2 regions of the Rhodococcus sovatensis genome follow, and region 1 is predicted to be linked to the other one. Evidence: riboswitches for the same ligand, from Rfam matches in the RefSeq annotation. Region 1 holds a riboswitch; the other holds the start of a gene.
The links. Region 1 has a riboswitch for S-adenosylmethionine ahead of WDS16_RS19150 (aminotransferase class V-fold PLP-dependent enzyme). Riboswitches for the same ligand answer to the same signal wherever they lie in the genome.
Positions count from the first base shown of each region.

Region 2: linked by a shared signal. The riboswitch ahead of WDS16_RS13500 (bifunctional o-acetylhomoserine/o-acetylserine sulfhydrylase) and the one ahead of WDS16_RS19150 (aminotransferase class V-fold PLP-dependent enzyme) in region 1 are both predicted to bind S-adenosylmethionine.

Region 1 covers NZ_CP147846.1:4,109,406-4,124,987, forward strand. The annotation lists gene WDS16_RS19145 (hypothetical protein) at 1-339, opposite strand, end outside; gene WDS16_RS19150 (aminotransferase class V-fold PLP-dependent enzyme) at 477-1,820, opposite strand; SAM riboswitch class IV at 1,913-2,028, opposite strand; gene WDS16_RS19155 (Pls/PosA family non-ribosomal peptide synthetase) at 2,232-6,167, shown strand; gene WDS16_RS19160 (M1 family metallopeptidase) at 6,164-7,510, shown strand; gene WDS16_RS19165 (MFS transporter) at 7,514-8,758, opposite strand; gene WDS16_RS19170 (GntR family transcriptional regulator) at 8,755-9,405, opposite strand; gene WDS16_RS19175 (hypothetical protein) at 9,466-9,663, opposite strand; gene WDS16_RS19180 (DUF2752 domain-containing protein) at 9,775-10,164, opposite strand; gene WDS16_RS19185 (glycosyltransferase family 2 protein) at 10,321-11,190, shown strand; gene WDS16_RS19190 (hypothetical protein) at 11,187-11,780, opposite strand; gene WDS16_RS19195 (plastocyanin/azurin family copper-binding protein) at 11,826-12,173, opposite strand; gene WDS16_RS19200 (hypothetical protein) at 12,184-12,807, opposite strand; gene WDS16_RS19205 (hypothetical protein) at 12,970-13,404, shown strand; partial or broken gene WDS16_RS19210 (IS5 family transposase) at 13,431-14,358, opposite strand; gene WDS16_RS19215 (Dyp-type peroxidase) at 14,416-15,582, opposite strand; gene WDS16_RS19220 (copper chaperone PCu(A)C) at 15,575-15,582, opposite strand, start outside.
Region 2 covers NZ_CP147846.1:2,879,899-2,895,480, forward strand. The annotation lists gene WDS16_RS13465 (DUF6412 domain-containing protein) at 1-91, opposite strand, end outside; gene WDS16_RS13470 (DUF6412 domain-containing protein) at 155-445, opposite strand; gene WDS16_RS13475 (DUF4173 domain-containing protein) at 508-1,899, opposite strand; gene WDS16_RS13480 (HAMP domain-containing sensor histidine kinase) at 2,204-3,190, opposite strand; gene WDS16_RS13485 (response regulator transcription factor) at 3,187-3,861, opposite strand; gene WDS16_RS13490 (iron-siderophore ABC transporter substrate-binding protein) at 4,105-5,148, shown strand; gene WDS16_RS13495 (MFS transporter) at 5,242-6,501, opposite strand; SAM riboswitch class IV at 6,756-6,884, shown strand; gene WDS16_RS13500 (bifunctional o-acetylhomoserine/o-acetylserine sulfhydrylase) at 7,056-8,393, shown strand; gene metX (homoserine O-acetyltransferase MetX) at 8,390-9,547, shown strand; gene WDS16_RS13510 (DUF3017 domain-containing protein) at 9,556-9,831, opposite strand; gene WDS16_RS13515 (bifunctional methylenetetrahydrofolate dehydrogenase/methenyltetrahydrofolate cyclohydrolase) at 9,836-10,702, opposite strand; gene WDS16_RS13520 (pentapeptide repeat-containing protein) at 10,740-11,348, opposite strand; gene WDS16_RS13525 (tRNA (cytidine(34)-2'-O)-methyltransferase) at 11,382-11,846, shown strand; partial or broken gene WDS16_RS13530 (IS5 family transposase) at 11,857-12,784, opposite strand; gene WDS16_RS13535 (DUF4349 domain-containing protein) at 12,831-13,751, opposite strand; gene WDS16_RS13540 (DUF6764 family protein) at 13,991-14,467, shown strand; gene ctaD (cytochrome c oxidase subunit I) at 14,620-15,582, shown strand, end outside.

The DNA.
Region 1 (15,582 bases):
GGCGGCTTTCACGTCGGCGATAAGCCCTGCCAATCCCGACGGCGTACCGACGTACCGAATCGAATCAGGCCGCTCAGGCGCCTTCAGCGCCTCGAACTCCCGACGCGCGGTTCGTGCGTCGTCGGCGATGTGAATCTCGATGTCGAGGAAGACCGCGACGCTGTCGGCGTCCTTGCCTACCTCGACGACCTCGGCACGGGCGCGAGAACGGGCTTGCTGTCCTTCACGGAGATCCGAGGCGCGGACGCGTGTGAACGTCGCGGTCGGTCGAGCATCGGTGATTTCGGTCCAGGTTCCGGATGCCGTGAGAGCAACTCGGACAGCTGAGGTGTTCGACATGAAGTGTTGTCCTGTCGTGCGAGCGAGGTGAGCGAGGTCTGCGGGCTACGCCGACGGCCTACACGACCCCGATGCCGTCCGGCACAGATCGACGTATCGATCACGCCAGAGGCGGCTCTGCGACAAGACAATTGCTGTCATGAAGCGATGCTAGCTGTTTGGCCGGTGCACGGGGTTCCCACACCTGCGGCGCCATCTGCGAGAGCTGGAAATGGACGCGGGTCGGGAACCGGATTCCACCACCCGTTTTCCTCCTCGTACGTCCACGATGGTCCCTGTGCGACTAGCTCGCCGACGGCGTCGATCAGACGGTCGACATCGGCGCCTGAACTGCCGAGGCCCAGGCTGGCCCGTACGGCACCATCTGGATGTCCCAGTCGAGCCAACAGCGGATGCGCGCAGAATTTCCCGTCGCGAACGCCGATTCCATGCTCGGCGGAGAGATACGCCGCGACTTCACCGGGGCCATAACCGTCGACCGAAAATGTGACAATGCCCACACTTTCGGGAGCATCGTTCCACACCGTCAACAGCTGGACTCCGCCGATGGAGCTCAGCCCGTCGCGCAATCGGTCGGACAGCACCCGCTCGTGGTCCGCCGAGCCGCCAGCCTCATGCTGTGCGAGCGCCTCACACGCGGCCGCCAGTGCCACGACACCGAGAACATTCGGCGTGCCGGCCTCGTGCCGCGCGGGAACCGGCGCCCACTCGGTGCGGTCGAGGCCGACCGATCGCACCGCGCCCCCGCCGGCCAGATAGGGCTCGGCAGCGTCCAGCCAATCGCGACGGCCGACGAGGACGCCTGCCCCGTGCGGTGCGTACAGCTTGTGGCCGGAGAACGCGAGATAGTCGACACCGAGATCACCGATGTCGATGCGCCGATGCGGAACGAGCTGGGCGCCGTCGACGAGGATGCGCGCACCGTACCGGTGCGCAAGCGCGGCAAGTTCAGCTATCGGCAACACCTCGCCGGTCACGTTCGATGCACCGGTGATTGCCAGCAGCGCAGCAGGTTTCGTAGACAGTTCTACTTCCAGCCGGACAAGCGTCTCGGCAATGGACTCGGCCGCAACGACGACCCGACGATCGTTCCACGGCAACAGGTTCGCGTGATGCTCGATATCGAGCACCACGGTGTCCCCTGGAACGCATCCGGCCAGGAGATTGAGCGAATCGGTGGTATTCCTGGTGAAAATCACGACGGAATCACTTTGTGCACCAACGAAATCCGATACCGTCACCCGCGCCTTCTCGTAGGCTGCAGTGCACACCCGCGACGTATATCCCGCGCCACGGTGCACGCTCGAATAGAACGGTAGGAGTTCGGCGATGCGTTCGGTCACCGCAGCGAGCGCGGGTGCACTGGCCGCGTAGTCGAAATTGACGTAAGTGCAGGAACTTCCGTCGACGAGTGGCACCGACAGATCAGCTCCGCTGACGGAAGCGAACGAGGCACACGAGTGGTCGAGAACAGCAGTCATGACAAATAACCCTTGTCGATCAAGGGACCCTGGGGAGATCACACGGAAATAGCCAGTCACGTGTAGAGACCGATCACATGTGAATACCGTCGAGTCCGCGCTTGCTGCACCGGTTTTCCGATGCCAGCCTGGTCGTCACCCGGAGCACCCCACCGCGGAGGAGGGTTGCCGACCAGCAAGCCGGGGCTTGATGCTGGTACTCATGACCTGGACACGAGGATGGCAAACACAGTGAGGGATTGTCAACCCGGCAGGTAGGAAACCTGCAACTGGACTAAACTGCCCCAGTGCCGAGCCCGTCCGAAAACCACGTCCGTTCACCTTCTGGCCAACCGAATATGAGATAACCACCGTCACGCGTACTGACGTTCCACTTGCATTTCGGTGCTATACGAGAAGAAGGACACCCGGTTGTCTGTGCAATCACAATCGGATTCGACAGGCACGCAGCGCTCCGCTGCGGTGCCCGCCGAATTCTTGCGATCCGAGCGCGCTCCCCAGGAGCGGACGCTCATCGATGTCCTGCGCTCGACCACCTCTCGCTTCCCCGATTCCCCGGCAATCGACGACGGCACGGTCTCGGTCACCTACCGTGAGCTACTGGAGGACATCGACGAGGGTGCGCAGTGGCTGGCCCGAGCGGGAGTGCGCCGCGGCGACCGCGTCGGAATCAGGATGCCGTCGGGTTCCTTCTCGCTCTACGTCGCGATTCTGTCGATACTCAACGCCGGTGCCGCCTATGTACCTGTCGACGCGGACGACCCGGACGAGCGCGCCGAACTGGTCTTCGGCGATGCCAAGGTCACCGCAGTCGTGACGGCCGGTGGTATCGCCGCAGGCACGGCCGACAAGCAGGACACCCCGGCCCCCGACACTCTCACAACGCCGAGTCCCGACGACGACGCCTGGGTCATCTTCACGTCCGGCTCGACCGGCACCCCGAAGGGAGTCGCCGTCAGCCACCGCAACGCAGCGGCGTTCGTCGACGCCGAAGCCTCGATGTTCATGCAGGACGATCCACTCGGACCTGGCGACCGCGTATTGGCGGGCCTGTCGGTGGCATTCGATGCCTCGTGTGAGGAGATGTGGCTGGCCTGGCGCCACGGCGCGTGTCTCGTCCCGGCCCCTCGGGCTCTCGTTCGAAGCGGATTCGACCTCGGGCCGTGGCTGGTCTCGCGGGACATCACCGTCGTCTCGACGGTCCCCACCCTTGCAGCGCTGTGGCCAGCGGTCGCCCTCGAAGCAGTACGTCTGCTGATCTTCGGCGGTGAAGCCTGCCCACCCGAGTTGGCCGAGCGCCTGGCCGTCGACGGCCGCGAAGTCTGGAACACCTACGGGCCGACGGAAGCGACCGTGGTCGCCTGCGCGTCGATCATGGACGGCAAGGGTCCGGTTCGGATCGGCCTTCCACTCGACGGCTGGGATCTCGCCGTCGTCGACGCGTCGGGAAATCCCGTCGCAGTCGGGGAGGTCGGCGAACTGGTCATCGGCGGCGTCGGGCTCGCGCGCTACCTGGATCCGGCCAAGGACGCCGAGAAATACGCCCCGATGCCGACGCTGGGCTGGGACCGGGCGTACCGCAGCGGCGATCTCGTCCGGCTCGAACTCGAGGGTCTGCTCTTCCAGGGCCGCGCCGACGATCAGATCAAGCTGGGCGGCCGACGCATCGAGCTCGGCGAGATCGACAACGCGCTGCAGGCATTACCCGGCGTCGGCGGAGCCGCAGCAGCCGTCCGAAAGACCGGCGCGGGCAACTCCGTCCTCGTCGGCTACCTCGCCAGCACCGACCCCAATTTCGATCTCGATGCGGCGCGGAAGATTCTGGCCGAGCAACTGCCGTCGGCTCTCGTCCCTCGACTCGCGCTCGTCGAGGAGATGCCGACGCGAACCTCCGGCAAAGTCGACCGCAACGCCTTGCCGTGGCCGCTCCCCGGCACCAGCGAGACGTCGGATCTGAGTGGTACGGCAGGCTGGGTCGCCGAACTGTGGACCAACATTCTCGGCGCCCAGGTCTCCGACGAGAATGCCGACTTCTTCCAGAACGGTGGCGGTTCCCTGTCCGCTGCCCAGCTCGTGACGGCACTGCGCGAACGGTTCCCGGAGATCACCGTCGCGCAGCTCTACGACCACCCCCGGCTGGGATCTCTCGCCCGCTATCTCGACGAGTTGAAGCCGCCCGTGGAGGTCGTACCCCGCGACGTCGAGCCGACGTCCCGTACAGCTCAGTGGACGCAGATTGCCGCAACCGTTCCACTGACCACGTTGACGGGGCTGCAGTGGATCACATGGGTGGGAATCCTGTTCAACGTGATGTCGTGGTTCGCCGACGTGCCCTGGGCACCGACGCTGTCCTGGTGGTGGGTTCTTATCGCGTTCCTGCTGTTCATCACACCGGTCGGCCGCATGGCGATCTCCGTCGTCGGTTCCCGTCTGCTGCTGGCAGGCCTGAAGCCCGGTGCCTACCGCCGAGGCGGAAGCGCCCACATTCGCCTGTGGACAGCGACGCGTCTCACCGACGCCAGCGGGGCGTCGAACCTGTCCGGAGCACCGTGGATGGTCTACTACGCCCGAGCACTCGGCGCGAAGATCGGCAAGGGCGTCGACCTGCACACTTTGCCCCCGGTGACCGGCATGCTCGAACTCGGCGACGGTTGTTCCGTCGAACCCGAGGTCGATCTCACCGGCCATTGGATCGACGGCGACATCGTCTACATCGGTGCCATCAAGATCGGCGCGGGCGCAACCGTCGGCGCCAGGTCGACGCTGCTTCCCGGGACATCCGTCGGCAAGAACGCGGTCGTGAGTGCAGGCTCAGCCGTCGTCGGACGTGTGAAAGCCGGTCAGCTGTGGGCGGGATCCCCCGCCACCAAGGTCGGCAAAGCCGAGCATCCGTGGCCCGAACACGCTCCCCCGCGGGCCACCCACTGGGTGTTCGCATACGGCGTCGCATCGTTGTTCCTCTCGGGCATGGCGATCTTCTCCCTCGGAGTTTCGCTGGTGCTGATGGGCTGGTGGCTGCACACGGCGACGACACTCCTCGGCGCCATCGGACGCGCCGCGATCATGTTGCCGGTCGCGACACTCGTCTCACTCGGAACATTCGCGCTGATCACACTGGTCGCGGTCCGTCTGCTGAGCATCGGTCTCACCGCGGGCTATCACCCGGTGCGTAGTCGGATCGGGTGGCAGGTGTGGGCCACCGAGCGTTTGATGGACTCGGCCCGCACGTTCCTGTTCCCGCTCTACGCCTCCCTGCTGACCCCGCACTGGCTGCGGGCGCTCGGTGCGAAGATCGGCAAGGACGTCGAGGCGTCGACGGTGCTGATGATCCCCAAGTTCACCACCGTCGCCGACGGCGCGTTCCTGGCCGACGACACCATGGTTGCGAGCTACGAACTCGGCGGCGGATGGATGCACCTCGGCGACGCCAAGGTGGGCAAGCGGGCATTTCTCGGCAACTCCGGCATGACCGGACCCGGTCGAACCGTCCCCAAGAACGGGCTCGTCGCCGTGCTGTCGGCGACGCCGGACAAAGCGAAGTCGGGTTCCTCGTGGCTCGGTAGTCCGCCAGTGCGGTTGCGGCGGTCCGCGGGGCGCGCCGATTCCTCTCGCACCTTCGATCCATCCATGAAGCTCAAATTGGCCCGGTCGTTCGTCGAGACCTGCCGTCTAATTCCAGTGATGGTGACGTTCGGCATCGGGCTCGGGGTGCTGTTCGGATTGACCGCGCTGGCCGAGGAGTTCGGGTACTGGCTCGCCGCGCTGCTCAGTGGCGTCGTGCTGCTCGTGGCGGGGGCGGTCGCTGCAGCTGTTTCGGCCGCGGCGAAATGGGCGTGGGTCGGCCGGATCGACAAGGTCGAACACCCACTGTGGAGCTCGTTCGTGTGGCGCAACGAGGTCGCGGACACATTCGTCGAGACCGTCGCCGCGCCGTGGTTCGCCCGTGCCGCCGAGGGAACAGCCGTGCTTAACATGTGGTTGCGCTGGCTGGGAGCCGACATCGGCCGCGGCGTGTGGTGCGAAACGTACTGGCTTCCCGAGGCGGATCTGGTGACGCTCGAAGATGGCGCAACGGTGAACAGAGGGTGCGTTGTGCAGACGCACTTGTTCCATGATCGGATTATGTCCATGGACAGCGTCACACTCGGTCGGGGAGCAACTCTCGGTCAGCACTGCGTCGCGCTACCTGCCGCCGGTATCGGCGAAGGCGCGACCGTCGGACCTGCGTCTCTCGTGATGCGCGGCGACACCGTGCCGGCGCACACTCGTTGGCAGGGCAATCCGATCGCACCGTGGGCGAAGGGCGACCCGTATGCACGCATCGTGGCCGCTCAGGACAGCCTATGAAATTCGGTGGCTCCAAACTTGTGACTCCGGTGTTCGATCTCGATCGTTCCGACGCGCCGATCGACGAGTACCTCCCACAGAACGGCAATCGCGGATACCGCGTGTCCCGGTACGAACTCGATCTCGAATACAAGGTCGAGAGCAACCGGCTCGCAGGCAAAGCGAAGATCACCGCGGTCACCACGGCCACCATCGCGAAGTTCTCCTTCGATCTCGGGCCTGCGCTCCGTGTGGCGAAGGTATCGGTCAACGGATCTCGTTCGGTCAAGTTCAGTCAGCAGCGAGGCAAGCTCAAGATCACTCCCGCGAAACCCATCGCATCCGGTGCTGCCCTCGTCGTCACGATCCAATACAGCGGAACTCCGAAGCCGATCCACGGGTTCTGGGGCGAGGTCGGGTGGGACGAACTGACCGAAGGATCGATCGTCGCCAGTCAGCCGAACGGCGCGGCGTCGTGGTTTCCATGCGACGACCACCCGGTCTCCAAAGCTAGCTACGGCATCACCATCACCACCGATTCGCCCTACTACGCCGTCGCCAACGGGACGTTGGTGCGCAAGCAGACACGCGCCAGCCGCACGACATGGGTGTACGAGCAGCCCGAGCCGATGGCGACGTACCTCGCAACCATCCAGATCGGCCCCTACAGCCAGCACACCACCTCTGCAGGACCGGTCGTCATGAAAGCAGTTCTGCCGCATCGGCTTCGGCAGAATTTCGACCACGACTTCGGCCGTCAGACCGAGATGATGAGCACGTTCACGCGCCTCTTCGGCCCCTACCCGTTCGCGGCCTATACCGTCGTGATCACCGACGACGATCTCGAAATCCCCGTCGAGGCACAGGGTTTGTCGATCTTCGGCGCCAACCACTGTTCCGGTACGCGGTACTTCGAACGGCTCGTCGCGCATGAGCTGGCACACCAGTGGTTCGGCAACAGTCTGACGCTCGGCAGGTGGAAGGACATCTGGCTGCACGAGGGCTTCGCCTGCTACTCCGAATGGATCTGGGCCGAGAACTCCGGCGGCAGCTCGGCGCGGGACAAGGCGCGACGCGTACACACGATGCAGCGAGGCCTCCCCCGAGACCTGGTTCTCGGAGATCCCGGCCCTGCCAAGTTGTTCGACGATCGCGTCTACAAGCGCGGAGCACTGACGCTGCACGCGCTACGCACGATGATCGGCGACGAGAAATTCTTCGGGCTGATCCAGGAATGGACGTCGGAATACCGGTACTCCACCGTCAGCACTGCGGACTTCACGGATCTGGCATCACGGTACGGCTGTCCTCGCACTCTGTGGGACGAGTGGCTGAACTCCACCCAGCTGCCGGCATTGCCGTAGGGCTCAGCTGAGCTCAGCCCCTTCGGCGGGCAGGTGGGAAGTCGAGCGGGTACGAACGAACACCCAGCAGATCGCGGCAAACACGGCACCGACCACGAAGATCGCCGGATAGGTGACGACGCCCGGCCACGTCTCCGTCAGCGCCGACAGGATCGCCGGAATCGCAAAGCCGAGGTAGGTCAGCGAGTAGAAGACAGCGGTGAGCCCCGCGAGGTCGTCGGGGCCCGCGATCCGTTGCACCTCTTGTAATCCCGAAACCAACGCCATGCCGTAGCCGCACCCGAGAACAGCGGCGGCGATCAATGCGGCGGCGATGGTGAGAACCGACGCCGCCCACGCCGCGAGCAGCATGCCCACGACGAGAATCGTCAATGCGACGAGGGCACCGCGCGCTGCATCGGGAGTGTCGATTCTGCGTCCGACGGCCTGAATCGCAAAGCCGGCACCGAGTGCGATGACGGACATCAACGCGGACAACGCAATCGGGTGACCACCGCTTCGGTCGGCCATCAGCGAGGGCAGCACGGCGTACGCGACGCTGGCCGCGCCGAACACCCACGGTGCGAGCGGGACGACGACTGCCAGAAAGCGCCGGTGCGTCGCGGCTGGAATCTTCAAGTCGTCGACCAGCGGGGCGCGCATCGCACGGGGCACCGCGCTGCGTGTCTCGGACACGGCGATCATGCCGACACCCGCGACGATGCAGATGCTGACGTGCACCACGTAGGCAAGATGAGTCGGCCACGGCGCCCACTGAGCGAGAATTCCCGCGACACCGGCGCCGAGTGCGAATCCTGCAGTTAGGCTCATCGCCTGGCGACGGGCCCCTGCCCCCGGGGCGCTCTGCGGATCCAACGCGGATAGTTCCTTGATCCAACTACCGCCGACCGCCATGCCGATCCCGAGGGCGACGCCACTGAGAACGCGTCCACCGAACAGAATGCCCGCCGTGTCTGCCCCGAGCGCGATGAGGATCGACCCGGCGGCGGCCACCGCCGTCGCGGGCAACATGATCGGACGCCTACCGACTCGATCGGACAAGGATCCGCAGATCAGCAGAGCCGGAACGATTCCAATGACGTACGCGAACAAGAACATGTCCACCGCAACGGCTGAGAACCCATGTTCGAGGCGGTACATCACCAGCAAAGGAGTGAACTCGTTTCCACCCCATGCCACCGCGAACAACCCGGCTGCAACCAGAATCCACTGCCGGGTTTTCGTCTCGATCGACGCCGTGAGTGTCATCTCGTGCCCCTGTCGTTCAGTCCGTGCGTTCGACGCATGTGCGCGTCGACGGCGGTCGCAAATCCGTCCACGTCGGCCGCCTCGATCGAGTCCGCCAGTACGCGATGCTCGTCGACGATCCGCGAGAGCTGATCCGGATCTCGCTCGAGCGAATGCGTCGTCATCCGTCGCTGTCGCTCGCGGAGTCCGTCGTAGAACGCATCGAGCAACGGGTTGCCGCCTGCCCGCACGATGAGACGGTGGAAATCGGCGTCGGCCGCGCTGAACTCCGCCCTCGTTCCGGTGGCTGCGATCTGGCCTTGTCGTTCGAGGTTGGCCCTCAACTGGACGACCAGGTGCTCGCGGATTCGCTCGTCGGCTGCGAAGGCGCGGACACTACCGGTTTCGACGAGCCACCGCGCGGAGACCACATGCTCTGCCTCGCCGGGCGCGATGGACACGACCAGCGCGCCACGTTTGGGATAGAGCCGCATCCAGCCTTCGACCTGCAGGCGGAGGAACGCCTCACGGACGGGTGTTCGGCTCATCTCCATGCGGCCGGCGATGTCGCCCTCGCTGACCAGCTCACCACCTGGGAGTTCGCCCGTGACGATCATTTCCTTGACCGTCACATAGGCCTGCTCGGATGCTGAATACGACTTGGACACGACATAGATACTAGATGGCGCACTGTCGGGGCGACCACCGTGGGGTGTCCTGCAGTTAGGTCACGGCGCCCAGTACTTCGTAGCCAGCTGGTCGACCAGCGGGTCGTCGTCGGCCACCTCGTCGAGCGCAGCGAGGTCATCCCTGATTGCGACGAAGCGAGGGTCGTCACCCTCGGCCACTTCGGCATCGGTGCCGCCGTCGCCGTCGAGCTGCTCGAGCATCTTCGCGCGCACGCGGACCTTCAGGGGATCGCTCATTCGTCGTCACCCTTCTTGAACACGCGACGCGCCGTCGGGATCAACACCACCAGCGCGCCTACCAGAACCACTACCGAGAACACTTCGAGCCACACGGTCTACTCCTCTCTTTCAGGGGGCCAGCCAACTACCAGCGGGGAAGTTCCTGAGCACAGTGAACGCAAGAACGACGACAGCCCCGGACACGACGATCCATCGCGACGGAGCCCGGAGCCTGCGACCCCTCACCCAGAGGACCCATGCGATCACTCCGACGCCGAGAAGTACCACGGCAAGCACATTCGACGACGCGGCAGACCCGAGATCTCCTCGAACTAGATCCCCGAAAGCCCTCGTCGCTCCACATCCAGGACACCAGAGCCCGGTCAGCGCATGAAACGGACACGGAAGATACGTCGAGGTACGCGGGTCGCGCACGTAGAGCGTCGCCCCTGCTGCCATCGCCAGCGCTGCGACAGCGAGAGGCGCAGCACGAGCCCTACGCGGCGCGGCGACGACCATCGGCCCACGATATCGCGATCGCCCGAACCGCGCTCGAAAGAAACCGAAAGTACGTTCGGTGCCGTTCTCGCGGGCCGTATATCGAATAGCGCGTTCGATTTCAGAGACCTTTCGGTTTGTTGACCGAAAGCAATTTCCCGAATACCGTGCTCGACCATGGCAACACCCACGCTGTCGGCAATCGTGCCCGTGTACAACGAGGAAAACTACATCGGAGAATGCCTCGCGGCGCTACTGGCTCAAGCGGACGAAATCTCGGAAATAATTGTAGTGGACAACGGTTCGACCGATTCGACGCTTCGCATTGTCGAGAAATTCGTAAATCGGTCACCCAAAGTCGAGATATTGCACGAAACACGACGAGGTGTCGCGTATGCCCGAAATGCCGGATTCGATGCTGCCACCTCCGAAATACTTGGTCGCGTGGACGCCGACAGCCGCGTCAGCCCAGGCTGGGCACGCTCCGTCAAAGACTTCCTAGGACGCGAGGACACCGCTGATGTCGGCGCGGTCAGCGGCCTCAACAATTCCTACGACTCACCGTTTCGTTCCCTGAAGGGCTGGTTCGTTCGCAAACAAATCCAGCGCGGAGTCTTCGGCGGCGAGCGCAGAATAAAGAATCTCCATGGTGCAAACATGGCAATTCGAAAGTCCGTGTGGAATACGGTGTCCGATTCGGTCAGCGTCGCATCCGATATTCACGAGGATCTCGACCTAGCACTCACCCTCGTTCGCCGAAATGTCGAAATAGCACAATTGACCGAAATGCACGTCGACATTTCCCCGAGGCGCGCCCTCACTCCGCCCATCGAATTCTCCAAATACATAGATTCAGGCAGGAAGACACTCGAACTGCACGGAAAGTCGACCAAGCGCACCGCTCGTGCGTTGCGGATCCACTGGGCGTTCCACATCCTGCTCTTCGTTCTGCATCGTCCCTACGATCCGAGTACCGGCAGATACTCCCTTCGCCACCTGCGTCGACCGGAGCGGGCGCGCGGACTGCCGATCGACGTCACGGTCTAACCCTCGGACGCGTGGTCGTAGTAGCCGACGATTCCCTTCGCACCGAAGACCGCATATTCGGCCTGACCGCTCGTCGTTTCGGCGCTCTCGACGAGCCCGCGCAGAACCGAGGTGACCACGCGGTCGAGGATGTGCCAACGCTCGGCGGCGTCGACCGTGCCCTGCACGGCAGTCTCGTCGAAGTCTCTGCCGACACGGGCATCGAGCGAGGCCAACTCGTCGAACACGCCTCGATCGACGACCACGATGTCCGCTTGGTTCTCGAGTACGACCCGCACCGCCCACCTGATCTCGTCGACATGATTCCCCAGCCACAGGCGTCGGCGATGCACGACACCGAGGGACGGCCAGCGCTTTCGCGCGGCCTGGCGACTCTTGCCGGTGACGGTGGCCAGGTCGGCCAGACTCGCACCCAACCACATCGCCGTCGACGCCGCAGCCTCGGTCGATGCCGCAGCCTGCCGGATGACGCGTTCCTCCTCCACGAGAGCGTGCCGAAGCGCGCACAGGGCATCATGGCGGCGACGCCGTTCATCACCGACATCGGTGGACTTGTCCCCTGGATCGAGTTCTGACAACTTTTGGTTCACAGCAGTGAACCTAGCGTGTAAACCGATGGTTTACAACCATCTGGGTCAGGGAAGAACGATCACACTCCCGATCATGTCGGGATGCGGCGTGCAGTGATAGCTGTAGGTCCCTGGCTCGGTGAACGTACGTGTGAAGGTGCTGGACACCATCAATGGACTACGGAACGAGCGGTCGTCGGCCACGACATCGTGGGCCATACCGCCGTCGTCGAACAGCCAGGTCACCGTCTCCCCGACCGAGACCGTGATCTCCGAAGGCGAATACGAGCGATCGGCGACGATCACCTGGTTCGGCACAGGTGGGGCCGCCGGCTCCGGGGCAACGTCCGACGAACACCCGACCATCGTCGAAAAAACAAGAACTGCACCCAGCATGGCGAACGGTGATCTCACCCGTTCTACGTTACGGACCGGCGTGTTCGGCGGCCTGCGCGTCCCCTTCCGCCTTGGCTTGCGCTGCAGTCCTCTGGGTGAACTTCACGGCACCGACCAGCAACACGATCGGGATGACCCAGTTGCACAGCAGATCGATAGTGCGGGCGCCGCTGGCTTCGGCCTCACCGATCGGATCGAGGACTCCCGCGACGAAGTGCGAGGCAGCCATGACGAGCAACACGACTCCCCATCCCGCGCTGATCTTCCGATTGGTCGCGTGGAATCGCGGGGAATCCCAGAATTCCTTGGGCACGCTCTCCCGTGCATATTGCTCGGTGAACGGGACGGTGAAGGCAGACACAAGCATCACCCCGCCGAGGATGAGTGTGGTCCCACCACGTGCAAAGTTGGCGAGGAACTCGTCGACGTCATGGCCTGCGATGAACCCGACCGCCGCGATGGCAGCGAACGTCACCACTCCGGCGATATCGAGGAGTTTCACTCCACTGCCGCGTTGGTAGAACGCGACCGCGATCGCTGCAACTGCCGACAAGGTCGCAGCGAGGGCGACCTGGTTGTCGCCGAGCCTGGCAGTGAGGATCGAAAACAGAAACCACGGCACCAAGCCGAGAACCATCTGACCGAACTTCATGGCAGGTCACACTGCCTGCTTTGCGTGCTACACGCTCGCCGATCGTGATATTTCACCCGCCGAGGGTGGGGCATTGCATGCGACCGGAAGCGACAACAGGTGCCGACTCATGAGCTCGGGTAACATCACGGCCGAATCGTTCGACCGAGAGGCACCAATTTCATGACGTCACACCGTGCCCGTACCAGCGCCGCTGCGTTGGCGACACTGCTGATCGTCCTTGCGACGGCAATTCTCGGCGCTACATCCGCGCAGGCACGGCCCACACAGTTCGCTCCGGCCGGTCAGATCAGTCCGACCATCGGATTCGACCCGGCAGCGGTCATCGAGTGGCGGTTGGACCAGTCGATCATCAACCAGCCCATCTTCGTGCGCACCGACCCCTACTTCCCGGGCCTCACCGACTTCTCCCTCAACAATTGGTGCAACTGCGCCATCAACTGGTTCAACCACACCACCGGCGAAGGGGGCGTCGCGTTCCCAGGGCCGTTGCCCGCCGGCCCGATCCGAACCGGCTCGGGCGACGTCTCCGCCTGGACCGATATCCCCGGCGGGTTCACGCTCATCCGCGGTGTGGGCAATTGGTGGGTCCCCTAGTCTGGTGGGTCTCTAGAGCGTGTCTCTTAAATTGGGTCCGTTTTCGTTTTCATCGCCGGGCGGTGGTTGTGGTTGCGGGAGTGCAGAACTGCCGCGCACAGGACAACGCCCCCGAGGAATGTCATGGCGTACTTGTCATATCGAGTGGCCACACCACGCCACTGTTTGAGCCGCCCGAAGCCACGCTCGACGGTGTTGCGGTGCTTGTACATCGTCGGATCGAAACCCGGTGGACGACCACCGGCGGACCCCTTGTCGGCCCGTCGCTGCTTCTGGTCGCTGCGCTCGGGAATGGTGTGTTTGATCTTGCGGCGACGCAGTTCGGTGCGGGTACTGGGATGGGTGTACGCCTTGTCGGCGAGCAATCGGTAGTCCTGGTCCCCACCGGCAGCTCGGTGGGCATCGAGCAACGGCACCAACTGTGGATTGTCCCCGGCTTGCCCACCGGTCAGCAGCATCGTCACCGGCGAGCACGTCAGGTCGGTCAGTGCATGGATCTTCGTGGTGAATCCTCCGCGAGATCGACCCAACGCGTGGTCAGCGGGTTCGTCGACGGATTTCTTGTAATTCGACAAGGCCCCCTGTGAGAGTGTCGGCTCGCGCACCGGCCGCATGCTGATGCGCCCGGACGCTGGTCGAGTCGATCGAGAGCACCGCCCCGATATCGCCGTCGAGTTCTTCCGGGTCGAGACCGAACACCTCGGCCACCGCGGCAAGCATCTCGTCGTAGGTGCCATCGAAGGACCATCGGTGGTGGCGTTTCCACACCGTCTGCCACGGACCGAAGTCCTCCGGCAGATCTCGCCACGGACACCCGGTACGGAATCGGTATGCGATGCCCTCCAGAATTCGCCGGTGCTCGGCGAACCGCCGCCCACGTTTTCCCACGTCGGTGGGTATCACTGGCTCGACGATCTCCCAGAACTCGTCACTGATCACTCCCACGCGCGTCATCGAAATATCATCGCTGACAGCACCTCTCAAATTTGGGAGACACGCTCTAGTCGTTCCCTATAGGAGCTCCTGACCCAGAAATCCGCCCTCGGGCACACCCGCCGGGATCGCGAACACCGCCGAACCGATCGGCGTCGTCCACTCGTTGAGCGCGTCGTGCTCGTCGAGCCGTTGCTGCACCGGCAGGAACTGGGTCCCGATATCACGCTGAAATGCAGCGAAGATCAGCCCCGAGTTGCTTGTTGCTCCACCCGCTGCGGGCTCGTCGTAGTTGTACGCCCGCCGAAAGAACTGTTCACCGGCATGGGTGTGGCGTGCTCGAGCGATGTGCGACGCAGGCGAGATCACCGGAATTCCGAACCGATCCGTGGCGTCGAAATCTGCATCGTCGTGCTCGAACTGCCCGGTGAGCGGCGCACCGGTATCCAACTTGCGCCCGACTGCGAATTCTCTTCCACCACGATCCAATTCGTCCCAGGTATCGAGTTCGACTGCGATTCGACGAACGACCATCGTTGTTCCCCCGTCTCGATTCCAGACGAGAGAGTCGAAGTCGACCGCGGGGTCGGGATTGACGGTGCCGTCGACCTGCCCCATGAGGTTGCGCATCGTGGTCCCCGATTTCTGCGTACCTCGCGCCGAGCGGAAGCCCCGCTGAACCCATCGGATCGACGCCATGGTTCTGACATTCTTCGTCAGCACCCGCACCGCATGTGCGACGGCAAGAGGGTCGTCGGCGCAGACCTGCAACAGCACATCGCCGTCGCTCCACTGGGTTTCGAGTCGATCGATTCCGAACGGAGGCAATCCCTCGACCGGCGAAGGCGTACCGGCAGCGGTGAATGCCCCCGGCCCGAGACCTACCGTGATCGTCAGAGCCGAAGGCTCCGCGGCCAGTTCAGGTTCCGTATCCGCCAGCGCCGGTTGTCCCTGCGTCAACCGCGCAGCATCCGTCGTCCAGATCTTCAGAGCGGAGATCAACTGATCCCGTCCGGCACCGTCGCGCAGGTCCAGCGCGACGAACATACCGTGAGCCTGAGGGGGCGTCGCGATCCCTGCTTGGTGTACTCCGTAGAACGACAACGACTCTCGACCGAATACCGGCTCCTCCGGCTCTCGCGTGTATCCGTAGGCCACTCCCGCAGCACCGAGGGCAGCGACGCCTCCTGCGAGGAGGCGTCGCCGACTGATCTCCGTGCCGCGCTGTGGGACCGAGCTACCCAC
Region 2 (15,582 bases), 1.2 Mb from region 1:
CGACGACCAAGAGCAACAGCGTTGCGACGAACAGGGCCGCGAACGCGGTCAGGGCGCGACTGCTTCCTACGAACGAACGTGGGTGGTACACGAGAACTCCCGGGGTGCGGACTGACGAAAACGAACGGTCCGGGGGCGAACTCGGGTTACCTGATCAGAGCGCCCCCACCGGCGCACCGGGAGCGCGAGGCATGGGACGGCCTGCCTCGTCTGGACGTTCCTGCCTGCGGAACGCGCCGCGTAGCCGCCGCTGCGCGCCGTCGGGACCGTATGCGACGCCGAATACCGCACGCAGCAGGTCTTTGCGGCTTCCCACGGCCACGACCGTCACGACCAGCGCGGTGACAACGAAGCCGAACAGGGCTGCAGTGGCGGCAGAATCAGGGAGCGTGGCGAGCAGTGTCAGAACAAGGAGGTATGCCGCGACGAGATGGATATATCTCATGGCATTCCTCCTCACGCTGGATGACGTTCCCGGTTCACCATATCCGAAGTGCAGGCACCCGCTCAGGGCATCGATGCACAGGTAACGGTCGGACGCTGGTCGAGCAGCTCGGATGCCCGCGCGTCGGGAACGTTCCAGTCCCGCCAACTGCCCGACGGCTCGCCTGCACCGAGTGCGCAGCTACGGTACGGCTCGGGAAGCCGATCGAGTTCGGGTGCCGCGTCGCTCGACAATCGTGACAGATACCGAGTGTCGATCTTGCCGGTGGTCTCGAATCGCTCCACATTGTGCCGCGCGATGTATGCGTCGGGGTTGAGGACCGCCAGACCCAGAACTGTCAGCACCGCACCCGCGCCGACGGCTCGCGGAAGCCATCGCCCCGACATTTTCAGTCCTGTCGCCATCACGAGCAGGAACACCGAACCGAGCCACAGTTCGACGGCGGTCACGAACAACCGCAGGGTCGTGTATCCGTACTGCTGTTCGTACAGGGACATCCGATGAAGCGCAGACGCGACCACGACGAGCGACAAGGTGCACAGCAGGCCCAGCAAGATCCGTAGGGCCGCGCGATCGACCACCGAGGTTCTCGGTGCCTTCCTGATGACGATCGCAATGACGAGCAACGTCAAGGCCGTCACCGCGAGCAGTTGCCAGAACCCCTGGCGCGCATACTCGGCGTTGGTGAGCCCGTCGGTGACCAACACGTGGCTCTGGCCGCCGAACAACGACCCGATCTGCACGCCGACGAATCCAGCGAACACAGCAACGAGGGCTGCGAGCGGAACGATCCACTCCCACAGCCGGATCGTCCTCGACGACGGCCGAGCCAACCGGTCGAACCGCGGACGATTGACCACCAGGTACGACGCGGCGAGCACTCCACCGGCCACCAGAAGGAAGACCATGACTCGTGCCGCAGCCACACCTGGATCCCATTCCGGCGCGACGTCGTCGACGAGCCTTTCGAATGCGGGGTCTGCGCCGGCGAACAGTGCAGCGAAGACTCCGACCACCACGATGGTGACGACCGCCACGGCTGCGACTCGACCGAAATGTATTCGCCCTGTGTCCAGGCGTCGCATCCCGCGGGAGGTCCAGCGCACCGTCCTGGTCATGACCAACACCGGAGTCATTGCCCCGAGCGCTGTGCCCCTGAAGGTCCACGACCCCGACAGCACCGCGCCGGCGACGAACACCGCCAACCACATCGACATCGTTACCAACCACCCGGCCGATCGGAACACGGCAACCGAGCTGAGGGCCAGGACTGTCAGTGCCCCGGCAGCGTGCCACGTCGTCGTTCGTTCCGGTCGAGCGCACGCTACCGCCACCAGGATCGCCACCGCAGTGATCGGATAGCCGATGCCTGTGCCGGACAGCACGACCGAGCCGACAACCCCCGCCAACAGCGCTCCGACCAATACGTGCCGGGGCGCCGCTGCATGACGCACGACGGGCCAGACTCTGACCGGCCAGGGTGAACAGCGATGCTGCCGCACAGGCGCTTTCCGGCTCTCTGTCGGTGTGGGACCTTCGGGCGGTGCGGGACTGTCGGTGACAGAGTGTTCAGTGGCGCTCATCGATGGACCTTTCTTCGGTATCTCTCGGCCGGACTCGGACCGACATGCGGTTCGGACAGGACCGTGTTTGGGCAGGAACGTGTTTCGGACAAGGCCGTTTTTCGGGCAGGGCCGTTTTTCGGACAGGACAAGGACCGACGGCACGCAGGCGTGCGTCGAAAGAATGGGTCGAGATTCAGGAGTGCGGGATCTGCACCCTGATATGGCAACCAGGAGTCCGGTCCAGCACTTCTATCGTGCCGCCGTGGAGCTCGGTTGCCCACCTGGCGATGGCAAGCCCGAGACCGGTACCCCCGTCCACTGCGCCGCCGCGAGTGAACCGATCGAACACCGAGAAGTGTTCTGTACGAGCAATTCCTGGCCCTTCGTCGACAACCTCGAGCCGTATTCCGTCCGCGGCGGAATATGCCGACATCGTTACCTCGGTTCCTCGCGGGGCGTGCCGGACTGCGTTGTCGATGAGGTTGGTGACGACCTGAGTGAGCCTGGATCGGTCTGCCGACACCTCCAGATGCGGTGGCTGCACGTCGATTCGGACGCAGTTGTGCTCCGAGGTCACCACATCGAGGAATCCACGAACACCGAAGCGCTCGGGACGCAGCGGGAGGACTCCCCCTTCCAGTCGTGACAGGTCCAGCAGTTCGGTCACCAGATCTCCGAGCTTTTCGGTCTGCTTCAGCGCGACTGCCAGAGTGTCCGGTTCGGGGTCGGTGACGCCGTCGACCATGTTCTCCAGAACGGCGCGCAGTGCGGCGATAGGAGTTTTGAGTTCGTGTGAGACATTGCCGATCAGTTCGCGCCGGTATGTGTCGGCCGCCTCCAGATCGGTGGCCATGGTATTGAACGCCTCGGCGAGTTGGCCCACTTCGTCACGGGAGGTGGCGCGGACTCGCGTCGAATAGTCGCCTCGCGCCATCGCTTTCGCGGCCGACGTCATTTCCCGTAGCGGTGAGGTCATGCCGTGAGCGAGCACCTGCGTCGCGGCCAACGACATGACCAGGGCAGCGAGCAGGGAGTAGCGAAACTGCCAGCCTGCGCCGATCCAGAAGACGACACTGGCGACCACTAGCACGATGCCTACGATCAGCGACACCTTGAGCTTGAACGACCCGAGCGGATCGAGGGGACGAGGAAGCCTGCGCACCGCGTCGGACAGCCTCATCTCGGCACATCCAGAGCGTAGCCGACCCCATGAACCGTACGGATCAAGTCGCCACCGATTTTGCGTCGCAACGCTTTCACGTGACTGTCGACCGTTCGACTGCTTGCCGAATCCTGCCAACCCCAGAGCTCGGCCAGAAGTGTCTCGCGGGCGACGGCCGCCCCAGGACGACCCGACAAGTAGAGCAGGATATCGAATTCGGTTCGAGTCAAATGTATTTCACCATCGATGCCGGATACTCGCCGGGCGTGGTGATCGATCGTGATGACGCCGAGATTGGTCGAGGACGATTCGACCAGGGCAGTGCGATCCGATCGCCGCACCAGAGCGTGTACGCGTGCAACGAGTTCTCGCATACTGAACGGCTTGGACAGATAGTCGTCGGCCCCGACTCCGAGGCCGACCAGCATGTCGGTCTCGTCGGACTTGGCCGTCAGCATCAGCACCGGGACGGCACGGTCGGCTTGAATCCGGCGGCAGACCTCCAAACCGTCGAAACCGGGCAGCATGACGTCGAGCACCACGACGTCAGGCCGAACGCGCAGGCACATCTCGACGGCCGAGGGTCCGTCGGATGCGGTGACCACGTCGAAACCCTCGCCGCGTAAGCGCGCGGAGACGGCGTCGGAGATCGTCGGTTCGTCGTCGACGACAAGAACGGTGCGGTTCATGTATCTGACCCTAGAGGCAGCCGATGGAGGAGTCGGACAGGAATTGTGGAGGTTCGGTGAAGATCCTCGGGGCGGCTCACAGCGACATCCCAGCCCGAGCAGAGTCCATCGGAGAGTGGAGCGACGACCGAATGAACGGAAGCGAGAAAGGGCCGAATTGAGGGTCGGCTACCCTAATCCGGACGGACGGGGGTCTGCAGGTTCATTGCAGACTCCGCCACACTCTCCTCGAAAGGGCCCTTCATGGTCGGAACCACGCGATCGTCTCGGTTGGCAGCCGCAGCCGTTGCGACGGCTTTGCTTCTCTCTGCCTGCTCCAGCTCGTCCGACGACGCTGCCGACTCCGGCAACGACACCGGTTCGGGCGGCGCCTTCCCCGCCACCGTCGAGCACGCGTTCGGCGAGACCACCATCGACGCCGAACCGACGCGTGTCGTCGTGGTCGGGTACACCGAGCAGGACACCGTGCTCGCGCTCGGTGTGAAGCCTGTCGGAGTCACCGAGTGGTACGGCGAACAGCCGTATGCAACGTGGCCGTGGGCGCAGGAGGCACTGGGAGATGCGACCCCCGAAGTACTCAGCGCCGACGACGGATTCCAGTACGAGCGGATCGCGGCCCTCGACCCCGATCTGATCATCGGAACCAACGCAGGTATGGACGAGGCGAGCTACACCACCCTGAGCGACATCGCGCCGACCATCGCCCATTCCGGCGACTACACCGGATACTTCGAGCCGTGGGATGTCCAAGCCAGGAACATCGGTACCGCGCTCGGTAAGAAGGACGAGGTCGACGATCTCATCGCGAGCATCGACGAGAAGTTCACCGCAGCCAAGGCCGAGCATCCCGAGTTCGTCGGGACCAAGGCGATCTTCCTGCAGAACGCCTTCTACGATGGCGCAGCGATCGCCTATCAAAATGGGCTCAGCACCGACTTCCTTACCGATCTCGGCTTCGTCGTACCGTCGGAGATCGACGCTTTCGCACCGCCCGAGGGCGGCGGGCAGGCGAACATCCCGCGTGAGAACCTGTCGGTTCTCAACTCTGCAGACGTGCTGCTGTGGGGCACGGAATCGCCGGAGGATCGCACGGCTCTCGAGCAGGAAGCGGTCTACCAGAACCTGGACGCGGTCAAGAACAACAAGCTCGTCTTCACCGATGGGGTGACCGCGGGCGCGATCTATTTCACCAGCGTGCTCAGCCTTCCCTACGTGATCGACAAGATGACGCCCGCTTTCGCGAGCACCCTTGCCGGTGACGGCGCAGCAACCACGACCGCAGGTTAGCCACATCCGCCGACATCGAGGTTGTGCATCGAATCGGACGACATTCGAGTCGCAACTTCGATCTCGGCGGACGACCGTGGGTATCGAGCAGCGTCAGGCCGCGTTCACCTCGGCCCGGCGCTGCATCCACATCGCGGTGGAGAGAACAGCGAGGCCGGCGACCGCCAGGACCGCCCCGACCGCGGCCGGGGCTGTGTAGCCGAATCCTGCAGCGATGACTGCGCCGCCGAGCGCTGCGCCGATGGCGTTGGCGAGGTTGAACGCCGCGTGGTTGAGCGACGCCGCCAGCGTCTGGGCGTCTTCGGCGACGTCCATCAATCTGGTCTGCAATCCGGGTATGACCGACGAGCCGGAAGCGCCGATCAGGAACACCAGGATCAACGCGCTGACCGGATTGTGCGCTGCGACGACGAAGATCGCGAGGAACACGGCCATCGAGGCCAGCCCGACGAATGTTCCCCGCAACTGATAGCGATCAGCCAGCCACCCGCCGAAGTAGTTGCCCGCGACCATGCCGAGGCCATAGATCATCAACGCGACGGGTACGAGCGCACGAGCTAGACCTGCCACGTCGGTGAGGGTCGAGGCGATGTAGGTGTACACCGCGAACATGCCACCGAAGCCCACCATGCCGACGAACAACGTCATCCAGACCTGACCGCGACGCAGAGCCCCGAGCTCGGTGATGGGATTGGTCGTGGGCATTCCGTCGAGACGAGGCATCCACACGATCAGTGCAGCCACGGTGAGCGCACCGATCACGGCTACGACGGCGAAGGCACTTCGCCATCCGAGCGCCTGACCGAGCCACGTTGCAATGGGCACCCCGACGACGTTGGCGACCGACAGACCCATCATGACCAGGGCAACGGCTTTGGCGCGCTTCCCGGGCTCGGCCAGATGCGCCGCTACGAGAGCTGCGATCCCGAAGTACGCGCCGTGCGGAAGTCCTGCGACGAATCGCGATGCCACCAGCTCGCCGAAGCTCGGTGCGAACACGGTGCCGAGGTTGCCGAGCGTGAACGCCATCATCAGCACGATGAGCAATGCTCGACGCGGAACTCGCGCGGCGAGCGTGGCGATCGCAGGCGCACCGACGACCACCCCGAGCGCATACGCCGAGATCATGTGCCCGGCAGACGGCTCCGATATGCCCATCGTCTGCGCGACGTCCGGAAGTAGGCCCATCGATGCGAACTCGGTGGTGCCGATCCCGAAGCCGCCGATCGACAGCGCCAACATGGCTAGCCGCCTGCGGGTCGAGAGCGGTCTACGACTGGCACTCGGCCCGTTCGACACCCTGTCGCGCACAGCGCTGACATTCTTGGCGAAAGCCGAATCGGTGACAGTCACAGCAGAACAACCTTGTCTTGTGTCGGGCATGCTCTTATGTCGGGCATGGAAAAGGGACGAACCCAGTAGGGAACGTCCCTCGGATCAATTGTCATCCCGGATCCACGTCGATTTCGGACAGATCGACGGTGATAGTCCTCACCCAACTCGTTGCGGCTGAAGAACGACCGCTCCCCCGCAGGTCACAGCGCCGGGGCAACTACCGGTGGTGTCGTTGTTTCCTGATCTACGCGTCCCCGCTAGGATTCACGCCAGGTCATGAGTGCCAGCATCGAGCCCCGGCTTGCTGGCCGGCAACCCTCCAACCGCGGTGGGGTGCCCCGGGTGAACGACCGGGTTAGTCGGCTACACGAGAACGTGTGGCCGGAGAACAAGCGCGGGTCCGCTCGTTGGTTTTTCGTCGACGGACCCACTGACCGAGCACGCTGGAAAAGCGGCGTGCCCGAGGAGGAGGTCCACCATGTGTTGTTGTCTCGATACGCCCCGCCCCGGCTTTCCAGCAGAGAGCCGATTCGAACCCTGACACATCCTTCGAAGACGGAGTTATCAGCACCATGACCGACAGCACCCCTGACGTCGTAGACGCAGCAGGCACCCCGATCGAAGATCCCACCGCATCGTGGAGCTTCGAGACCAAACAGATTCACACCGGGCAGACTCCAGACGGCGCAACCAATGCCCGCGCGCTTCCGATCTACCAGACCACGTCGTACACGTTCGACAACACCGATCACGCAGCAGCTCTGTTCGGGTTGGCCGAGCCCGGCAACATCTACACCCGAATCATCAACCCGACGCAGGACGTCGTCGAGCAGCGCATCGCAGCACTCGAAGGCGGCGTCGCGGCACTTCTGTTGGCTTCGGGACAAGCCGCCGAGACCTTTGCGATCCTCAACCTCGCCGAAGCGGGCGATCACATCGTCTCGAGCCCGCGGTTGTACGGAGGAACCTACAACCTCTTCCATTACACCCTTCCCAAGCTGGGCATCAAGGTCACGTTTGTCGAGGATCCCGATGATCTCGATCAGTGGCGCGCCGCGATCGAGCCGAATACGAAGGCGTTCTACGGCGAGACGATCTCGAATCCGAAGAACGACGTCCTCGATATCCCCGGCATCTCGGCGGTCGCGCACGAGCAGGGAATTCCGCTTATCGTCGACAACACGGTCGCGACCCCGTACCTGATCCAGCCGCTCGCTCACGGCGCCGACATCGTGGTTCACTCGGCGACGAAGTACCTCGGTGGACACGGCACGGCCATTGCCGGCGTCATCGTCGACGGGGGCACCTTCGATTGGACCCAGGGGCGCCACTCGAACTTCACAAGCCCGGACCCGAGTTACCACGGTGTAGTGTTCGCCGACCTGGGCGCGCCGGCTTTCGCACTCAAGGCACGGGTCCAGTTGCTGCGCGACATCGGCGCAGCAGTGTCTCCGTTCAACGCGTTCCTGATCAGCCAGGGCCTGGAAACACTCAGCCTGCGGATGGAACGACACGTCGAGAATGCGCAGAAGGTCGCCGCGTTCCTCGAAGCCCGTGCCGACGTCGAATCCATCAACTACGCCGGTCTGAAGTCGTCGCCGTGGTATCAGCGCGGGCAGGAACTCGCGCCGAAGGGACAGGGCGCGATCATCGCCTTCGAATTGACGGGCGGGGTCGACGCAGGCAAGAAGTTCGTCGACGCACTGAGCCTGCACAGTCATGTGGCTAACATCGGTGATGTGCGTTCACTGGTAATCCACCCCGCATCGACGACTCACTCGCAGCTGACGCCCGAGGAGCAACTCGCCTCGGGAGTCACCCCCGGCCTGGTCAGGCTCGCTGTGGGTATCGAGGGGATCGACGACATTCTCGCCGATCTCGAACGCGGATTCGCAGCGGCGGCATCTTGACCATCGGCTCTGTGCACGACGTCCGTCCGGCCGCGGGATTCCCGCCGCCGGACGGACGGCTCGGCAACATCGACATCGGCCCACTCGCTTTGGAAAGTGGCGCCACGCTTCCTCAGGTGACTGTCGCTGTACAGCGGTGGGGCGAGCTTGCGCCGAATCGCGACAATGTGGTGTTGGTCGAGCATGCTCTAACCGGAGACTCCCACGTCAGCGGGCCGGCAGATGCCGACCATGCTCTGCCCGGTTGGTGGAATGGGATGGTCGGCCCCGGCGCACCGATCGATACGGACGAGTGGTGCGTCATCGCGTCGAACGTCCTCGGCGGGTGCGGCGGCACAACTGGCCCCAGCTCACTTGCTCCCGACGGCAAGCACTACGGGAGTAGATTCCCGGAGATCTCCATCCGCGACCAGGTCGCGGCCGAAGTTGCGCTCGCCGACGTCCTCGGGATCGAGCGCTTCGCCGCGGTGGTCGGTGGATCGATGGGCGGAATGCGAACCCTGGAGTGGATCGTCGGCCATCCCGACCGAGTGGGAGCGGCGCTCGTCCTTGCCGTCGGTGCCCGCGCGACAGCAGATCAGATCGGTACTCAGACGACGCAGATCGACGCCATCGTCTCCGATCCTGACTGGCAGGGCGGCAATTACCACGGAACCGGCCGAACTCCCCGGACGGGATTGAAGATCGCTCGACGCATCGCACACCTGACGTATCGCACCGAGAGCGAGCTGGATCTGAGGTTCTCGAACTCTGCTCAGGCTGACGAAAACCCCTGGGACGGCGGCAGATACGCAATCGAAAGCTATCTGCAACACCAGGCGACCAAACTGGCCGACCGATTCGACGCCAGCACTTACGTCCTGCTGAGCGAGGCGATGAACAGACACGACATCGGACGCGGGCGAGGCGGTATCGACGCAGCACTTGCGCTGGCAACCGTTCCCACCATCGTAGGCGGAGTCGACTCCGATCGGCTGTATCCGCTGAGGCAACAGAAAGAGATTGCTCGGGGCCTACCTGAATGCCGCGGTCTCGAAGTCATTCAGTCCAGAGATGGTCACGACGGTTTTCTCACCGAGGCCGGTGCGGTGGCCGCACTTCTCGGCGAGACCATGGCGCATGCCCGGTCCGCTCGCGTCGAGCGAACCGTCTGACACTTCGCTCAGTCCGTCCCGAGCGGGTCGATGGACGACGACAGGAAGACGATGGCGCCGCCCACCAGCGCCAGCGCCGACACGTCGAAAGCGCGACTACGCACCGCAAGCAGTCCTACGCGGTTCTCGGGCAGACACAACCGAAACCCCGCGGCCAGGATCGTCGCGATACCGAGAACGAACGATCCACGGCGCCACCGATCCGCAACAACAAGAACCAACGCCCCTACGATGACGACGAGTACTGCCAGCAGCGGCAGGTTCTTGCGGATCTGATTTCGCACCGGATCAGACCGCAGTCCGCGCCAGCAGATCCCGTTCCGCTCGCTCCACGACGTTCGCGAGGAGAAAGGCGCGGGTCAATGGTCCGACGCCGCCCGGATTGGGTGAGAGGAACCCTGCGACTTCGGCGACATCCGCTGCAACGTCCCCACGCAAGCCGTCGTCCGTCCTCGTGACTCCGACGTCGAGGACTGCCGCGCCCGGCTTGACCATGTCGGCGGTGACGATGCCTGGCACTCCTGCCGCTGCGATGACGATGTCCGCGCGTCTCACCTCGGCAGCCAGGTCCGAGGTGCCGGTGTGGCACAGGGTGACGGTCGCATTCTCGGACTTGCGAGTCAGCAGAAGACCGATCGGACGCCCCACGGTCACACCGCGGCCGATCACCACGGCATGGGCGCCTGCGATCGCGACGTCGTACCGCCGCAACAAGTGGACGATCCCACGCGGCGTGCACGGGAGCGCAGCCTCTTTGCCCAATACCAACCGGCCGAGGTTGATGGGGTGCAAACCGTCGGCGTCTTTGTCGGGGTCGATGCGTTCGAGCGCAGCGTTCTCGTCGAGGTGATTCGGCAACGGCAGCTGCACGATGTAGCCGGTGCACGCTGGATCCGCGTTGAGGTCGTCGATGACGGCCTCCAGATCGGCCTGGGTGATATCGGCTGGAAGGTCGCGTCGGATCGAGGTGATCCCGACCTTGGCGCAGTCGTTGTGTTTGCCGCGTACGTACGCAGCCGAACCTGGGTCGTCGCCGACCAGAACGGTCCCCAGTCCGGGAACGATTCCGCCGGCGCGCAGTGCGTCCACCCGCCGAGTCAGGTCGACGAAGATCTCGTCACGGGTGGCCTTGCCGTCCAGAATCGTTGCAGTCACGACGACCATTCTTCCAGGCGGCTATGCGACGGTCTCGTCAACCCTCGACGGACAGTCCGTGCGCCTGTGCGTAGGCAACGGCCTGAGTCAGCTCGATCCTCGTTCCGACGAGTGAGGCCGCCACCCACAGGTTCGCGTCGACCCGCGCGCCTCGCAGATCTGCGCCGTCCAGTTTCGCCCCGATAGCGCGGGCCCCGGACAGGTCGACCGACGCCAACGTGGTCTTGGAGAGGTCTGTGTTCACCAGGTTCGCCTCGACCAACCGACCGCCGGTCAGATCCACCCCACGCAGGTCCGCTCCCCCAATTCCGACGAGCGTGAAATCGACTTCGTCGTAGGTCGCAGGCCTCATACGGCAGTCGACGAAGGTGGACCCGATAAACGTAGACCGTCGAAACACGCTGTGCTGGAGATTGCTTCGAGTGAACGTGCACGACCTGAATGCCGCGTCGACGTGGATCGACTCGGTGAGATCCGTCCCGGTGAAGTCGCACTCGGTGAACACCACGGACGTCGTCTTCACCCCACTGAGGTCGGCGTCACGGAAATTGCACGCCACGTAGTTACGGTTGTTCCACTGCTGCTGGTCGAGCCGGGCGTCGGAAAAATCCTCACCGACAATCTGTTCGTCATCCACCTGCACCATCCTTCCTTCGACGGTGATGGCAGAGTGAGCCGGGTGTTTCGACTCATGTTCTTCGAGCCCCGGATTCCGCAGAACACCGGCAACGCCATACGCCTCGTCGCAGGCACCGGGTGCGAGCTCCACCTGGTCGGCCCGCTCGGTTTCGACATGTCCGAACCTAAGCTCAAGCGTGCAGGGCTGGACTACCACGACCTGGCGTCGGTGACGGTGCACGAGAATCTGTCGGCGGCGTGGGACGCGCTCGAACCGGATCGAGTGTTCGCGTACACGGCCCATTCGACGCGGTTCCACACTGACGTGGACTACCTCCCCGGCGACATTCTGCTTTTCGGGCCCGAACCCACCGGGTTGCCCGAGAGCGTATTGGACGATCCACGCGTCACCGACAAATTGCGTATCCCGATGATCCCGGGCCGACGTTCCCTCAACCTCGCCAACTCAGCAGCCGTCGTGATGTACGAGGCGTGGCGGCAACACGGATTCGAGGGCAGCGTCTAGAGCGTGTCTCTTAAATTGGGTCCGTTTTCGTTTTCATCGCCGGGCGGTGGTTGTGGTTGCGGGAGTGCAGAACTGCCGCGCACAGGACAACGCCCCCGAGGAATGTCATGGCGTACTTGTCATATCGAGTGGCCACACCACGCCACTGTTTGAGCCGCCCGAAGCCACGCTCGACGGTGTTGCGGTGCTTGTACATCGTCGGATCGAAACCCGGTGGACGACCACCGGCGGACCCCTTGTCGGCCCGTCGCTGCTTCTGGTCGCTGCGCTCGGGAATGGTGTGTTTGATCTTGCGGCGACGCAGTTCGGTGCGGGTACTGGGATGGGTGTACGCCTTGTCGGCGAGCAATCGGTAGTCCTGGTCCCCACCGGCAGCTCGGTGGGCATCGAGCAACGGCACCAACTGTGGATTGTCCCCGGCTTGCCCACCGGTCAGCAGCATCGTCACCGGCGAGCACGTCAGGTCGGTCAGTGCATGGATCTTCGTGGTGAATCCTCCGCGAGATCGACCCAACGCGTGGTCAGCGGGTTCGTCGACGGATTTCTTGTAATTCGACAAGGCCCCCTGTGAGAGTGTCGGCTCGCGCACCGGCCGCATGCTGATGCGCCCGGACGCTGGTCGAGTCGATCGAGAGCACCGCCCCGATATCGCCGTCGAGTTCTTCCGGGTCGAGACCGAACACCTCGGCCACCGCGGCAAGCATCTCGTCGTAGGTGCCATCGAAGGACCATCGGTGGTGGCGTTTCCACACCGTCTGCCACGGACCGAAGTCCTCCGGCAGATCTCGCCACGGACACCCGGTACGGAATCGGTATGCGATGCCCTCCAGAATTCGCCGGTGCTCGGCGAACCGCCGCCCACGTTTTCCCACGTCGGTGGGTATCACTGGCTCGACGATCTCCCAGAACTCGTCACTGATCACTCCCACGCGCGTCATCGAAATATCATCGCTGACAGCACCTCTCAAATTTGGGAGACACGCTCTAGGACGATCCGTCCCCTGTCTCGCTTGGCTTCCCTGCTACATCAGCGTCGTCCAGCCCGCGAGTCGGTTCGCTGGTCGCCGCGTGTGTCCTCGCCCGTACGAGGCGAACAACGCCGTACACCAGCCCGGCGCCGACAGCGAGCGCACCGAGCCACGGGATGGCGCGCCCCAGTGCGACGACGCTACCTTGGAGTGCATCCAGCAACGAGTTCCACCCCGCCACGATGCCGTCCAGGAAATTGTCGGGGCCAGGAGACGGCGTCACGTCGTCGGTACTGAATTGCACTGTGATCGTGGACAAATCCACCTGGTCAGCCAAGTAGTTCTTCTGAGACGTGAGGCTGTCGAGCTCTCCCTGCCTGCTGGCCAGAGCTGACTCCGCCTCGATCAGGTCCGCGGTGTTGGTGGCGCCTGCGATGAGCGCACGCAACCGGTCGACCGAGGACTGCAGCGCTGCGATACGGGCATCGAGGTCCTGGTATTGCATCGTGACGTCGTCACGGCTGATGCTGACACTGGTGACCTTACCGAGCGCTTCGATGCGATCGACGGTTCCAGTGAGTTCGGACGCGGGAATGCGGGCGGTGAGAGAACTACTCGCGGGCGAATTGTCGGTCTCCGGATTCTCGGTGCGATTGTCGATGCGCCCGCCTGCCGCCTCCACGACGTCGACTGCATCGCGTGCGGCCTGAACTGGATCGGCTGCGGTCACATAGATCTGGCCTGTCACAACCTCTTTGCGGTCCGCAGGCTGCGGCGCCTGATCACGGACGACACTCCCGGCCTCCGGCGAGAATTCCATACCCGAGGCCGGCATCGACGGGTCGACGGCCGGCGCGTCGGCGACACCGTTCGAACCACTACAACCCGCGAGAAGAAAGAAGATCCCAACCAGTGCGGCAATCAGAGAGCGCTTCATCTTCGGAGATGCTAGAGCAACTGGGCCGCCCGAGGAGGGGCCGTGACGTGCGAACGTCGAATTGTTACATCTATAGGGAACATTCACTGATGACCTCGGGCCGGAACCGGGGTACGGTGTGCCGCACCGACCCAATTCGTTCCCGTGAAGGAGCCCCTCTTTTGTTCTCCGCTTCGCCTTCGTTGTCGACTCTCTTCCGCTCCACCCAGGATGGCTCCTTCCACCGCATCAGTAGTCGAATCACCCGCACTGCAGCGCTTTTCGTCATCGGCGGCGGTATCGCAACTGCCGGCGCCCTTGGTACAGGCGTCGCCTCGGCCGCGCCGGTAACCTGCGTGTCCCCTCCGTCGGCAAACGACATCCAGGTCGACGGGACGGCGAGCTGCGGCGCCACGGCAGCCGACGCGTCGCGCGCGAGTGCCACCGCCACCGACAGCGGCACCGCCGTCAGCGTCGCAGAAGACGCGGGCAACACCTTCACTCTCGCGACGGGTTACGGAACTGCGCTCGGCGCATCGCGTGCGGGAGGAACCGCGTACGCCGGTGCATTGGGCGGAGGCATTGCACACTCGTGGGCCGACAACACCGACACCACCATCGCTATCGCGGGCTGGGGATCGGGAGCAACCGCCGAAGCCGCCGGTGTCGACTGCGTCGGCCAGTGGTCGCTCGCTTTGAATCTCTCGTCCGGCCAGTTCTGCGCATTCGGCAACTGACCCCCTCACACTCTCTTCAGCCCTGCCCCTCGGTTCTCGAGCGGCAGGGCTGAACGGCGTCGAGTCGGTGAAACGCCGCAATCTACGACCAAAGGTAGTACCCGAGCCGTCTCCGGTTTACGATGTCCCCACTCGCATCTCCAGGAGGATCAGTGACTGCCCTAGCGCCTAGGCCAACTCCCGCTGTTTCGGCGGTGAGGCCTTTTCCGCCGCGGATGGGACCGAAGGGTTCTTTTCTTCACAAGGCGGTGACGACGACTGATCCCAAGGTGTTGGGGATCATGTACATCGCGACGTCTATTGCGTTTTTCCTCGTCGGTGGCTTGATGGCGTTGTTGATGCGTGCCGAGTTGGCTGTGCCGGGGATGCAGTTTCTGTCCAATGAGCAGTACAACCAGCTGTTCACGATGCACGGCACGATCATGTTGCTGTTGTATGCGACGCCGATCGTGTTCGGGTTCGCGAACTACATTTTGCCGTTGCAGATCGGTGCTCCGGATGTGGCGTTTCCGCGGTTGAATGCGTTTTCGTATTGGTTGTATCTGTTCGGTGCGTTGATCACCACGGCTGGGTTCATCACTCCTGGTGGTGCTGCTGATTTCGGGTGGACGGCGTACACCCCGCTCACGTCGGCTCTGCATTCTCCTGGTGTGGGTGCTGATCTGTGGATCATGGGCCTCGCTGTGGCTGGTTTGGGCACCATTTTGGGTGGTGTCAACATGATCACGACGGTGATTTGTTTGCGGGCGCCGGGTATGACGATGTTCCGGATGCCGATTTTCACGTGGAACATTTTGGTGACGTCGATTTTGATTTTGTTGGCGTTTCCGTTGTTGACGGCGGCGTTGTTGGGGTTGGCGGCCGATCGTCATCTGGGTGCGCATTTGTTCGATCCGGCCACTGGTGGGGTGTTGTTGTGGCAGCACTTGTTCTGGTTCTTCGGTCATCCCGAGGTGTACATCATCGCGTTGCCGTTCTTCGGGATCGTGTCGGAGATTTTCCCGGTGTTCTCGCGTAAGCCGATGTTCGGGTACACCACGTTGATCTATGCGACGATCGCGATCGCGGCGCTGTCGATTGCGGTGTGGGCGCATCATATGTATGCCACTGGTGCG